2 regions of the Rodentibacter sp. JRC1 genome follow, and region 2 is predicted to be linked to the other one. Evidence: riboswitches for the same ligand, from Rfam matches in the RefSeq annotation. Region 2 holds a riboswitch; the other holds the start of a gene.
What was found. A riboswitch is a leader RNA that binds a small molecule or an ion and turns the genes downstream of it on or off. The one in region 2 is predicted to bind thiamine pyrophosphate.
Positions count from the first base shown of each region.

Region 1: another riboswitch for thiamine pyrophosphate. It lies ahead of thiB (thiamine ABC transporter substrate binding subunit); the one in region 2 lies ahead of thiH (2-iminoacetate synthase ThiH).

Region 1 covers NZ_BPWA01000001.1:2,044,258-2,049,697, forward strand. Annotated here, with positions in the region: gene HEMROJRC1_RS09300 (LemA family protein) at 132-713, shown strand; gene HEMROJRC1_RS09305 (TPM domain-containing protein) at 723-1,172, shown strand; gene HEMROJRC1_RS09310 (YgcG family protein) at 1,165-1,947, shown strand; gene grxD (Grx4 family monothiol glutaredoxin) at 2,030-2,356, shown strand; TPP riboswitch at 2,466-2,558, shown strand; gene thiB (thiamine ABC transporter substrate binding subunit) at 2,668-3,669, shown strand; gene thiP (thiamine/thiamine pyrophosphate ABC transporter permease ThiP) at 3,678-5,285, shown strand; gene thiQ (thiamine ABC transporter ATP-binding protein) at 5,278-5,440, shown strand, end outside.
Region 2 covers NZ_BPWA01000001.1:1,078,243-1,083,682, reverse strand. Annotated here, with positions in the region: gene thiE (thiamine phosphate synthase) at 1-405, opposite strand, end outside; gene thiC (phosphomethylpyrimidine synthase ThiC) at 485-2,383, opposite strand; TPP riboswitch at 2,465-2,559, opposite strand; gene thiH (2-iminoacetate synthase ThiH) at 2,622-3,752, opposite strand; TPP riboswitch at 3,835-3,930, opposite strand; gene HEMROJRC1_RS04780 (methionine/alanine import family NSS transporter small subunit) at 4,073-4,171, opposite strand; gene HEMROJRC1_RS04775 (hypothetical protein) at 4,173-4,613, opposite strand; gene HEMROJRC1_RS04770 (cupin domain-containing protein) at 4,703-5,011, opposite strand; gene HEMROJRC1_RS04765 (YqcI/YcgG family protein) at 5,022-5,440, opposite strand, start outside.

The DNA.
Region 1 (5,440 bases), 970 kb from region 2:
CTATTTGGTATCCTTAGCGGATTAAATGGAAAAAGACCTAAACCTTGGTTTAGGTCTTTTCTTTTGTATGCTTAGAATAAGCATAACAATAATATCTTTAAAAAATTTTATTTATTAATAGGAATATTCTTATGAAAAAGTGGTTTGTCATTATCCTTGTTGCCGTAGTGGCGGGATTTACTTTAATGTCTAGTTATAATGGTTTAGTGAAAGCGGAAGAAGAAATTGATTCTGTCTGGGCAAATGTGGAATCTTCTTATCAACGCCGTGCTGATCTTATTCCGAATTTAGTGAATACAGTGAAAGGTCAAGCAAATTTTGAACAACAAACTTTAACCAACGTGATCGAAGCCCGTGCAAAAGCGACACAAACTAAAATTGATCCCTCAAATATGACGGAAGAACAGCTTACACAATTTCAACAAAACCAAAATCAAGTGGGATCGGCATTATCCCGTTTGCTTGTAACGGTTGAGCAATATCCGCAATTAAAAGCGCACGAAGGTTTTATGAATTTACAATCTCAACTTGAAGGTACGGAAAATCGAATTAATGTTGCCCGTAATAAATTTAATGAGGCTGCTCGTGTGTATAACCAAAAAGTACGTCAATTCCCAACAAAATTTGCCGCAATGATTCTTGGTTTTAAAGAAAAACCTTATTTCAAATCAACGGCAGGTGCTGAAAATGCTCCGACTGTGAATTTTAATTAGGATAAGATAATGAAATTCTTTTCAAGGATTCCTGTCGATAAAAAACAAATCGAGGCGGCAATTGTTCGCCTCGAAAGCCAAAGTTCGGCAGAATTGCGCGTATATATTGAGAGGAAATTACCTAAGTCTTCAAAAAACTTATCGGCAATAGCACGGGCTTTACAGGTATTTAATGATCTGGAGATGCACAAAACCGCAGAGCAAAATGCCGTATTAATCTATGTCGGGTATAAAGATCATCTTTGTGCGATTGTCGGTGATAAAGGGATTCACCAATTTGTCGATGCGACTTATTGGCAGAAACAATGTGATCTGATGATCTCCCAATTCAAGCAAGGGGCTTATACCCAAGGCATTGTTGAAGCAATTAATCGTATTACCGAAATCTTAATAACACATTTCCCGGTTCAACCGAATGACCGAAATGAATTATCGAATGAGGTAATTATTCATGACTAGATTGTTGCAGATTATGAAAAGTGCGGTTGTTTTTAGCATTATTTTTTGGGTGAATTTCGTCTCTGCTGCGCAGTTTCCGCCTACGCCAACCCCTTTTCATTATGTGAATGATTACACGAATACTCTGTCATCTCAACAGCAGCAAATTCTTGAAAATAAACTGATCGCTTATGGTAATTCGACAAGCTCACAAATCGCGGTTGTCATCGTGCCCACAACAGGTGAATATGAAATTGCCGATTATGCTTTTGCTTTGGGCGATAAATGGGGAATTGGACGTAAGCAGTTAAATAATGGCGTGTTAATGCTGATTGCGAAAAATGACCGCAAAGTTTTTATCGCCACAGGACAAGGTTTGGAAGGGGTATTGCCTGATGCTTTTTTATCACAAGTTATTCGCCATGCGATTTTGCCTCAATTTAAGCAAGGACAATATGCGCAAGGCATAAATGACGGCTTAAATGACATCATTGCAGCCAGCCAAGGGGAATACGGTGCTTATCAGACGGAAGAAAGTGAATTTGAACAATATATTCCTTTCATTATGGTGTTGGTATTTATCGCTTTTGTTGTGTTTGGTGAATATCTGTATCATAAGGATGAAGTCTATATCAGCCCGAATCAGCGTGATCAATTAAATCGTATTGTGCGTCAATCTACATTATCCCGCCGCCGTAGCGGTTCAGGTTTTGGTGGCGGATTCGGAGGCGGCTCATCAGGCGGAGGCTTTGGTGGTGGCGGTTTTGGCGGCGGTGGAGCCGGCGGAAGTTGGTAAATCCTACATAAATACTCAAGTTATAATTTGTGATGTTTTTAACTTATGTTAAAATGCCCGCTCGTTTTTTATGGGGAACATTATGGAAACTTTAGATAAAATTAAGAAACAAATCAGCGAAAATCCGATTTTAATTTATATGAAAGGATCGCCAAAACTGCCTTCTTGTGGTTTTTCTGCACGTGCGGTTGAAGCCTTAATAAACTGCAAAGTGCCTTTTGGTTATGTCGATATCTTACAACATCCTGATATTCGGGCAGCGTTGCCGAGTTATGCAAATTGGCCGACTTTCCCTCAATTATGGGTTGAAGGTGAATTGGTCGGCGGGTGCGATATTATTTTGGAAATGTATCAAGCCGGTGAATTGCAAACTCTGTTAAGCGAAGTCGCTGCCAAGCACCAAGCATAATGTATTTAGAGCTTAAACCCGCTTTTTGCGGGTTTTCTTTTGCTTGAATTTTGTGATTCGTTTTATCGTAAAGTGCTTGTATATTATAAAGCATTTGTATAGACTTCCACACAATTAGTCGGGGTGCCAACTTGTTTGGCTGAGAAATACCCGTGAACCTGAAACAGATAATGCTGGCGTAGGAAACTAATTCTTTTTCATTAGGCTGTTTCTTCACTTTTTATAAGGATGGCATTATGAAAAAAACACGCTTCATTTTATACGCAATCGCTTCAGCAATTGCTATGGTTTCGCCACCGTCGGCTAAGCCGATGTTCAAAAAACTGTTGTTTTTTGTAACCGCACTTTTTGTTTCATCTCCTTTTACTCAAGCTGCACCGCAACCTTTAACGGTCTATACTTATGATTCTTTCAGCGCTGATTGGAGTGCCGGCCCGAAAGTTAAAAATGGTTTTGAAAAACAATTCCCTCAGTGTCAATTAAATTATGTCGCTTTTGATAATAACGGTACTCTGTTTAATCGTGTACGTTTGGAAGGCAAGAAAATTAAAGCGGACATCGTTTTGGGGTTAGATAATCACCAAATTGATGAAGCGGAAAAACTCGCAATGTTTGAGCCGAATCAAGTTGATCTCAATAAACTTGCGTTGCCGTTAGAATGGGATAATCGTACTTTTTTACCTTTCGATTTTGCGAAATACGCTTTTATTTACGATAAAAATAAATTAACCAATCCGCCAAAAAGCCTGAAGGAATTGATTGAACGAAAAGATTTAAAAGTGTTATATCAAGATCCGCGCACCAGCAGTATCGGACGAGGTTTATTACTTTGGGTGAATACGCTTTATCCGCAAGCTGAAATTGAAAATATGTGGAAAGCGTTAGCTGAACATACGGTTACCGTAACGAAAGGTTGGACTGAAGCCTATGGTGCCTTTTTAAAAGGTGAGGGGGATTTGGTATTAAGCACCAACACTTCACCGATTTATCATCTTCTTTCCGAACAGAAAGAGAATTATATGGCGACTGATTTTGCAGAAGGTGGCGTGTTGCAAGTGGAAGTTGCGGCGAAAGTGGCGAATCGTAGTAATCGTTGTGCCGATCATTTCCTTGAATACTTGCTTTCACCGGAAGCGCAAGCCGATATAGCAAAAAATAACGTGATGTTACCGGTGATTAATACGGCGATTGAAAGCAATATCGATGCCCTAAAGGAGCATACTCAACATAGTGTTGTTCTGGATACATCAAAAGTAACCGGTGAACATTTAAAAAACTGGATTAATCAATGGCAAAAGGCACTTTCTAAATAATGAGTCGTATGGTGCCATTATTTTCTCATCCGCATTTTCGTCCCCGTCATTATATCGGCGGAAGTGCGGTCGTTTTTTTCATTGTTTTACTTTATGTGCTCTCTCTTTCATCAGTGTTTTCTGTAGGAGGAAGCTATACGTGGGAAAACTTTAAACAAGACAGTTATCTACATCAAATCATCACCTTTAGTTTTGAGCAGGCTTTTTTGTCGGCATTGCTTTCGGTGATGATTGGAACGTTATTTGGGCGTGCATTTTTTTATCAATCTTTTTGTGGCAAGCGGCTTATACAGCGTTTATTTTCTCTCACATTCGTATTGCCCGCATTATTGGCTATCTTCGGTTTACTTGGTATTTATGGTTCGGCTGGTTGGCTAAGTTTGCTTATGCAGAGTTTGGGAATCGACTGGAAACCGACAATCTACGGACTAAGCGGCATCTTGATTGCTCATCTTTTTTTTAATATTCCTCTCGCGGCAAGAATGACGGGGCAAGCCCTACAATCTATCCCTTCGGAACAACATCAGCTTGCCGCTCAATTAAATATTCGCGGTTGGCAATTTTTTCGTCTCATTGAATTACCTTATCTTAAAAATCAACTTTTACCTGCTTTTGTGTTGATTTTTATGTTGTGCTTTACCAGCTTCACGATTGTACTCGCACTTGGTGGCGGGCCACAAAATAGCACATTAGAAGTCGCCATTTATCAAGCGATTTTATTTGAATTTGATTTTCCGAAAGCCGCCTTGTTTGCCTTGATTCAATTTGTTTTTTGCTTTGTATTATTTACGATGTCGCAGTTTTTGGCAAAACCACCGGAAACCCACTTATCTCAGCGTTATATTTGGCTGGCTGCCCCTTCAAGTGCGGTCAAAATTTTTAATGTTTTTATTTTAATTAGCGTTTGCTTATTTATTTTTATGCCCTTGTTGAATATTATCGTTGAAGGATTGAACGCACGGCAATGGGGGCGTTTTTTACAAGACCCGCAGTTATGGAAAGCCTTAATGTATTCTCTTTCTATGGCACCGACTTCAGGCGTGCTGGCAATTACTTTTTCTTTTCTCTTATTACTGCTTTCACGCCAATTACAATGGCTCCATTTTCCTGTGTTTGCAACCTTTATTCAAACCGCCGGAATGATGATTTTAGCCATTCCTACATTGATTTTGGCGGTAGGGCTATTTTTGCTTTTACAAGATATTGATTTCACCAATGTACATTTATTTTTTATCGTCGTGCTTTGTAACGCCTTGGCGGCGATGCCTTTTGTTATCCGAATTTTAAATTCGCCGATGATGCAGGCGACGCAATATTATGAAAAACTATGCTTATCGCTTAATCTTAAAGGTTGGCAACGCTTTAAATTAATAGAATATCCGTTATTAAAGGCACCGTTAAAATATGCGTTTGCGCTGGCGACGACACTTTCGTTGGGGGATTTCACGGCAATTGCATTATTTGGTAGTCCGGATTTCACCTCGCTTCCTCATTTGCTTTATCAACAACTCGGGCAATATCGTAGCCAAGAAGCTGCAATTACCGCATTGATTTTGCTGGGTTTATGTATCGGATTATTTCTGTTTATCGAACACAATAAGGTGGACAATGATTAAATTAAAAAAGGTTAAATTTAATTATAAATCAATGCCGATGGCGTTTGATCTACATATTCGTGCGCAAGAAAAAATAGCAATTATTGGTGAAAGCGGCGCAGGAAAAAGCACTTTGTTAAATTTGATTGCCGGTTTTGACTGCGTAAATAGCGGGG
Region 2 (5,440 bases):
ATACAGCACGGCTTGAACCAACGGTAAGGATACGCTATCAGAAAGGGTTTGCCCTGAACTGGCGACCGCCACAGGGTCATAAACCACCACTAGCGGTTTGGGGGAATTGGCCCGAATTTGAGCGATATATTTCGCCAAAATCTGTACCTGATTAGCATTGCACAGCAAGCCGATTTTAATGCCATCTGGGTAGCCCTGTACTAGCAAGGCTTCAAACTGTTGGCGGAAAGTATCATCATCAACAGGGGTAACGCATAGCACGCCCTTTGGGTGTTGAGCGGTAACACTTGTTACAATCGAATTGCCGATTACCTCAAAATCTCGAAAGGTGTGTAAATCCGTCTGTAATCCCGCCCCTGCACAGGAGTCCGAGCCTGCGACTGTCCATAAAATTTTGGTCTTCATATTCTTTTCTGTTTATTTTTCAAATGTTTGATTGAAACTGACCGCTTGTGGTGGGCAAATTTTTTGCCCACCTTGCGATCTACACCTTCTGATAAATCTCCCCTCCCGATTGGGTAAATTTTTCTGCCATTTGCTCTAGCCCTGCTTTTTGTTCAAGTTCTTTAGCGTAATCCCGCACATCTTGAGTGATTTTCATTGAGCAGAATTTCGGGCCGCACATTGAGCAGAAATGAGCGACTTTGCCTGATTCCTGTGGGAGTGTTTGGTCGTGGTAAGCCCGTGCTGTTTCTGGGTCGAGAGAAAGATTAAATTGATCTTCCCAACGAAATTCAAAACGGGCTTTGGACATTGCGTTATCCCGAATTTGGGCGGAAGGGTGTCCTTTGGCGAGATCGGCGGCGTGGGCGGCGATTTTATAAGTGATTAAGCCCTGTTTTACGTCTTCTTTGTCGGGCAAGCCGAGATGCTCTTTCGGGGTAACATAGCAGAGCATTGCACAGCCGTACCAGCCGATCATCGCCGCTCCAATACCGGAGGTAAAATGGTCGTAACCGGGGGCAATATCGGTGGTGAGTGGCCCGAGTGTATAGAAGGGAGCTTCGGCACAATGTTCAAGCTCTTCGTCCATATTACGTTTGATCATCTGCATTGGGATATGTCCCGGCCCTTCGATCATCACTTGCACGTCATATTCCCACGCTATTTGGGTGAGCTCGCCGAGGGTGTAAAGTTCGCTAAATTGGGCTTCATCATTGGCATCTTGGATTGAACCGGGGCGTAAGCCATCGCCAAGGGATAATGCCACATCATAAGCGGCACAGATTTCACAAATTTCACGAAAATGGGTGTAGAGAAAATTTTCTTGATGATAGGTCAAGCACCATTTCGCCATAATCGAACCTCCTCGAGAGACAATACCCGTGAGGCGATTGGCGGTCATCGGCACATAGCGAAGGAGTGTGCCTGCGTGAATAGTGAAATAATCTACCCCTTGTTCCGCTTGTTCAATCAGGGTATCTCGAAACACTTCCCACGAGAGATTTTCTGCTACTCCATTGACTTTTTCTAAGGCTTGATAAAGGGGAACGGTACCAATTGGCACGGGGCTGTTACGCAAAATCCATTCACGGGTTTCGTGAATATTACGTCCTGTGGAGAGATCCATTACCGTATCCGCTCCCCAACGGGTTGCCCACAGGAGTTTTTCTACCTCTTCTTCAATCGAGGAGGTTACCGCTGAATTGCCGATATTGGCATTGACTTTCACGAGGAAATGTCGTCCGATAATCATTGGTTCGCTTTCGGGGTGGTTGATATTGCACGGAATAATCGCACGTCCTGCTGCCACTTCTTGACGGACAAATTCAGGGGTAATTTTATCGGGGATTACCGCTCCAAAACCGTTGCCTAAATGTTGCTGTAAAAGCACCGCACTTTTAATCCGCTCCCGCCCCATATTCTCCCGTATAGCGATAAATTCCATTTCTGGCGTGATAATGCCTTGCTTGGCGTAGTACATTTGGGTTACACGCTTGCCTGCTTTAGCTTTCAAAATCGGGCGGGTGGTTTTCATTCGTAGATCATCAAGGGTAATATCTTTCGATCGGGCTTGTGTGTAGGCGGAATTGGCTTGGGAGAGAGTTTCGGTATCAGCACGTTCGGCAATCCAGTTGGCTCTAAGGGCTTTAATGCCTTGTGTAACATCAATGGTTTGGCTTTCATCACCATAAACGCCTGAGGTGTCGTAAACAGGAATTGGCTCGTTGGGTTCATATTGCGGATTTTCTTTTGTGCCGCCGATTAAGGTTGGGCTAAGGTGAATTTCCCGCATTGGCACTTGAATATCGGCACGAGAGCCTTGCAAATAAATTCGTTTTGAGTTAGGAAATTGTTGCGGTTTAAGGCTGTGGATAAATTGCTGTGCCGACCGGCGTTTTTCACGGCGGCTTGGATTTGGATTGTTCGGTAAATTTGACATAGAAATCACTCCTTGAGATAAAAGTAAATTTCTTGTCTGAAGCGACCGCTTGTTAAACCTAACAAGCGGTAATATTTGTGAGATGTTTTACACCTTGTTCCCTACGCAGGTATTAACCTACAGGTTCAACGGATCTCGCTTTGCGATCTCAGCCAATGGCACTCCGACAAGATTTTTCTATTCTAGAGCGTAACTTTTTGTGAAGCAAGGGAATCATTCAACTTTTTATAACTGTTTTTCACCGTCCTAAATAGCTATCCCAATCTTTCCAAACGGGTTGTAGCCCTTTGGCAAGCAGGGCTTTTGCCACTTCTAAAGGGGGGCGTTCATCATAGGGCGAAAATTGGTCGAGTTGTTTTTCTGTATTGGCATAGCCGCCCGGTTGGGTTTTTGATCCTGCGGAAAGGGTATTGATGGCAATCGGAACGACATTATCGCGAAAATAAGGCGATTCACGAGTGGAAAGGGAAAGCTCTACTTCCGGGGAAAACAAACGAAAAGCACAGATTGCTTGTAAAAGTTGTTTATCCGTCATTGTGGAAGCCGGTTGTACACCGCCCACACAAGGTCGCAAACGAGGGAATGAAATAGAATAACGGCTTTTCCAATAGCGATTTTGTAGATAATTTAAATGTTCGGCAACGAAATAGAGATCCGTTCGCCAATCGTGAGAAAGCCCGATTAACGCACCTAATCCAATCTTATCAATTTCAGTCCGCCCTAATCTGTCTTGGCTCTCCAAACGGTAGAGAAAATCCTGTTTATTGCCCCGCAAATGATGTTTGGCATATTCAGTCGCATTGTAGGTTTCTTGATACACCAGCACACCGTCTAGCCCGAGTGTTTTTAACTCTGCATATTCTTCACTTTTGAGTGGTTGTACTTCCATTAGCATTGCACTAAAGTGCGGTCGAATTTTGGGAAGATTTTGCCGAAAATAATCCATTCCCACTTTTTGTTGATGTTCACCGGTAACGAGTAAAATATGTTCATAACCCATCGCCCTAATCGCTTCACATTCTGCCAAAATTTCCTGCTCGTTTAAGGTTTTCCGTTTAATCGGATTGCTCATCGAAAAACCGCAATAGGTGCAATCATTTTTGCATAAATTTGACAGATACAGGGGTAAATAAAACGACACCGCATTGCCGAACCGCTGGCGGGTAAGCTGTTGCGCGAGCTGTGCCATCGGCTCTAAGTAAGTTTCGGCGGCGGGGGAAAGCAATGCCATTAAATCATCCAAATTTCTGACCGCACTTTGCAGGGCTCGTTCCACATCGGCAGCAGTTTTGGCTCGCAGTCGTAATGCTAAATCGTCCCAGTTTAGCATCTGCCAGTAGTCGGGAAAGGAAGAATAGAGGTTTGACATTGAAAAATACTCCAAAAGTGAAAAGTAAATTTCTTGTCTGAAGTGAACGCTTGTTTGACTAACAAGCGGTAATTTTTGTGAGAGGTTTTGTAACCTTGTTCCCTACGCAGGTATTAACCCACAGGTTCAACGGATCTCGCATTGCGATCTCAGCCCAACGGCACTCCGACAAGAGAAGTCATTCTAAAAGCTAATGGTATGTGAAGCAAGGTAAAGTTGCACAAAGTGAAAAGTAGCAACTGTGGAAGAATGTTAGATAAGGGCTTCACACTTTTAAAAAGAGAAAAAAATAACCGCACTTTTAAAGTGCGGTCGAAAAATTAATGATTTTCTTTCGGTAGGCGAATAAGAGCAAAAAGGAAGCCGCCCCAAATTACGCCAAGCGCGATAATCATCATAATAATTGCACTAGAACTCATCTTATTCTCCTTTTAATTCTATTGTAAGTTTGGTTTCGCTTTTCCATTTTAAGCGTGAAAGAATAAATGCGACAACGAGTAAGCTGACTGCCATTCCCCATCCGAAGATATTGATAAACCAGCTTGGATAACCTTCGTAACCTTCAGAGAAAACTTTCGCACCTTCACTAAATAGCATAAATGCAAGAATACCTGTCGTGAGTACGATACATAAACGCCAGAAAAAGCCGACTTTAAAAGATGAGGTTTCGTTCAAATGATCGCCTAATAAGCCTAATTTTTCATTGGCAACGATGGCGATCAATGATACGAATGCCACGGCAATCCCTTTAGTTAATCCATTGTTAATCGCACTTTGAATGGTCAGCATCATTGCAGGGCTGGGCAAGGCAGCAATTAACAAACTTGATAAGAAAAAATAACCTAGTAAGCTAATATCCATTATATTTACCCTATATTAAGACTTTTTCAAGGTGGGCAAAAAATTGCCCACCTTACAACTAACTCCTACGATTAGGTAAATTTCTGCTACTAGATATGTCCTAATATTTCAAAAGCAATAAGATAACGACATCCTTCTTCAAGAGCTTTTGAACCGTGTAACACATTTTGGGGTAAAAATATCACATCTCCTGATTTACATATCCTACTTTCATTTTCATAATAAAACTCCATAGAACCTTCTAATATTATTAGGGTTTCACTATTTTCGTGTTTATGCCAAATATGTTCTTTAAAAGGCTGATCCTGCTGTAATTCGACACAGCCCTGATTAGGAAGACAATTCATAAAAAATGAATAATCTTTATTTAATGCGATATGCTTAAATTTAATGGTCATAATAAGCTCCTTACTTTAGTTTATGAAATGGACATTTAATATTGATTTCATTAGTATCATCAAGAAAATATTGTTTCCATTCTCTATTATTTTTATCTCCATACTTACCCAAGTAAGGAGATTGAGAAATAAGATCATATTTTTCAAGTCTTTCTCTTACGGTCTTAAATGCAACTTCTGCTTTTTCTTCACTACCTAATAAATCATCAAAAACCCAACGGGGTTGAAAAGTTAAAATAAACCCTGTGCTTCTACGACTTTGTCGTTTCTGGTGTGCTGGTGTTGTACACACTACAAAAATTAATTCACCATTAAAGGAAAACTCCCACATTGGCGTATCTAATTCTGCAGGAATACTATCTACAGGCTTGGCATAATCTAAATCAGATAATTCTTTCAAAATCCCCCAAAATTTTGAATGATATTCTT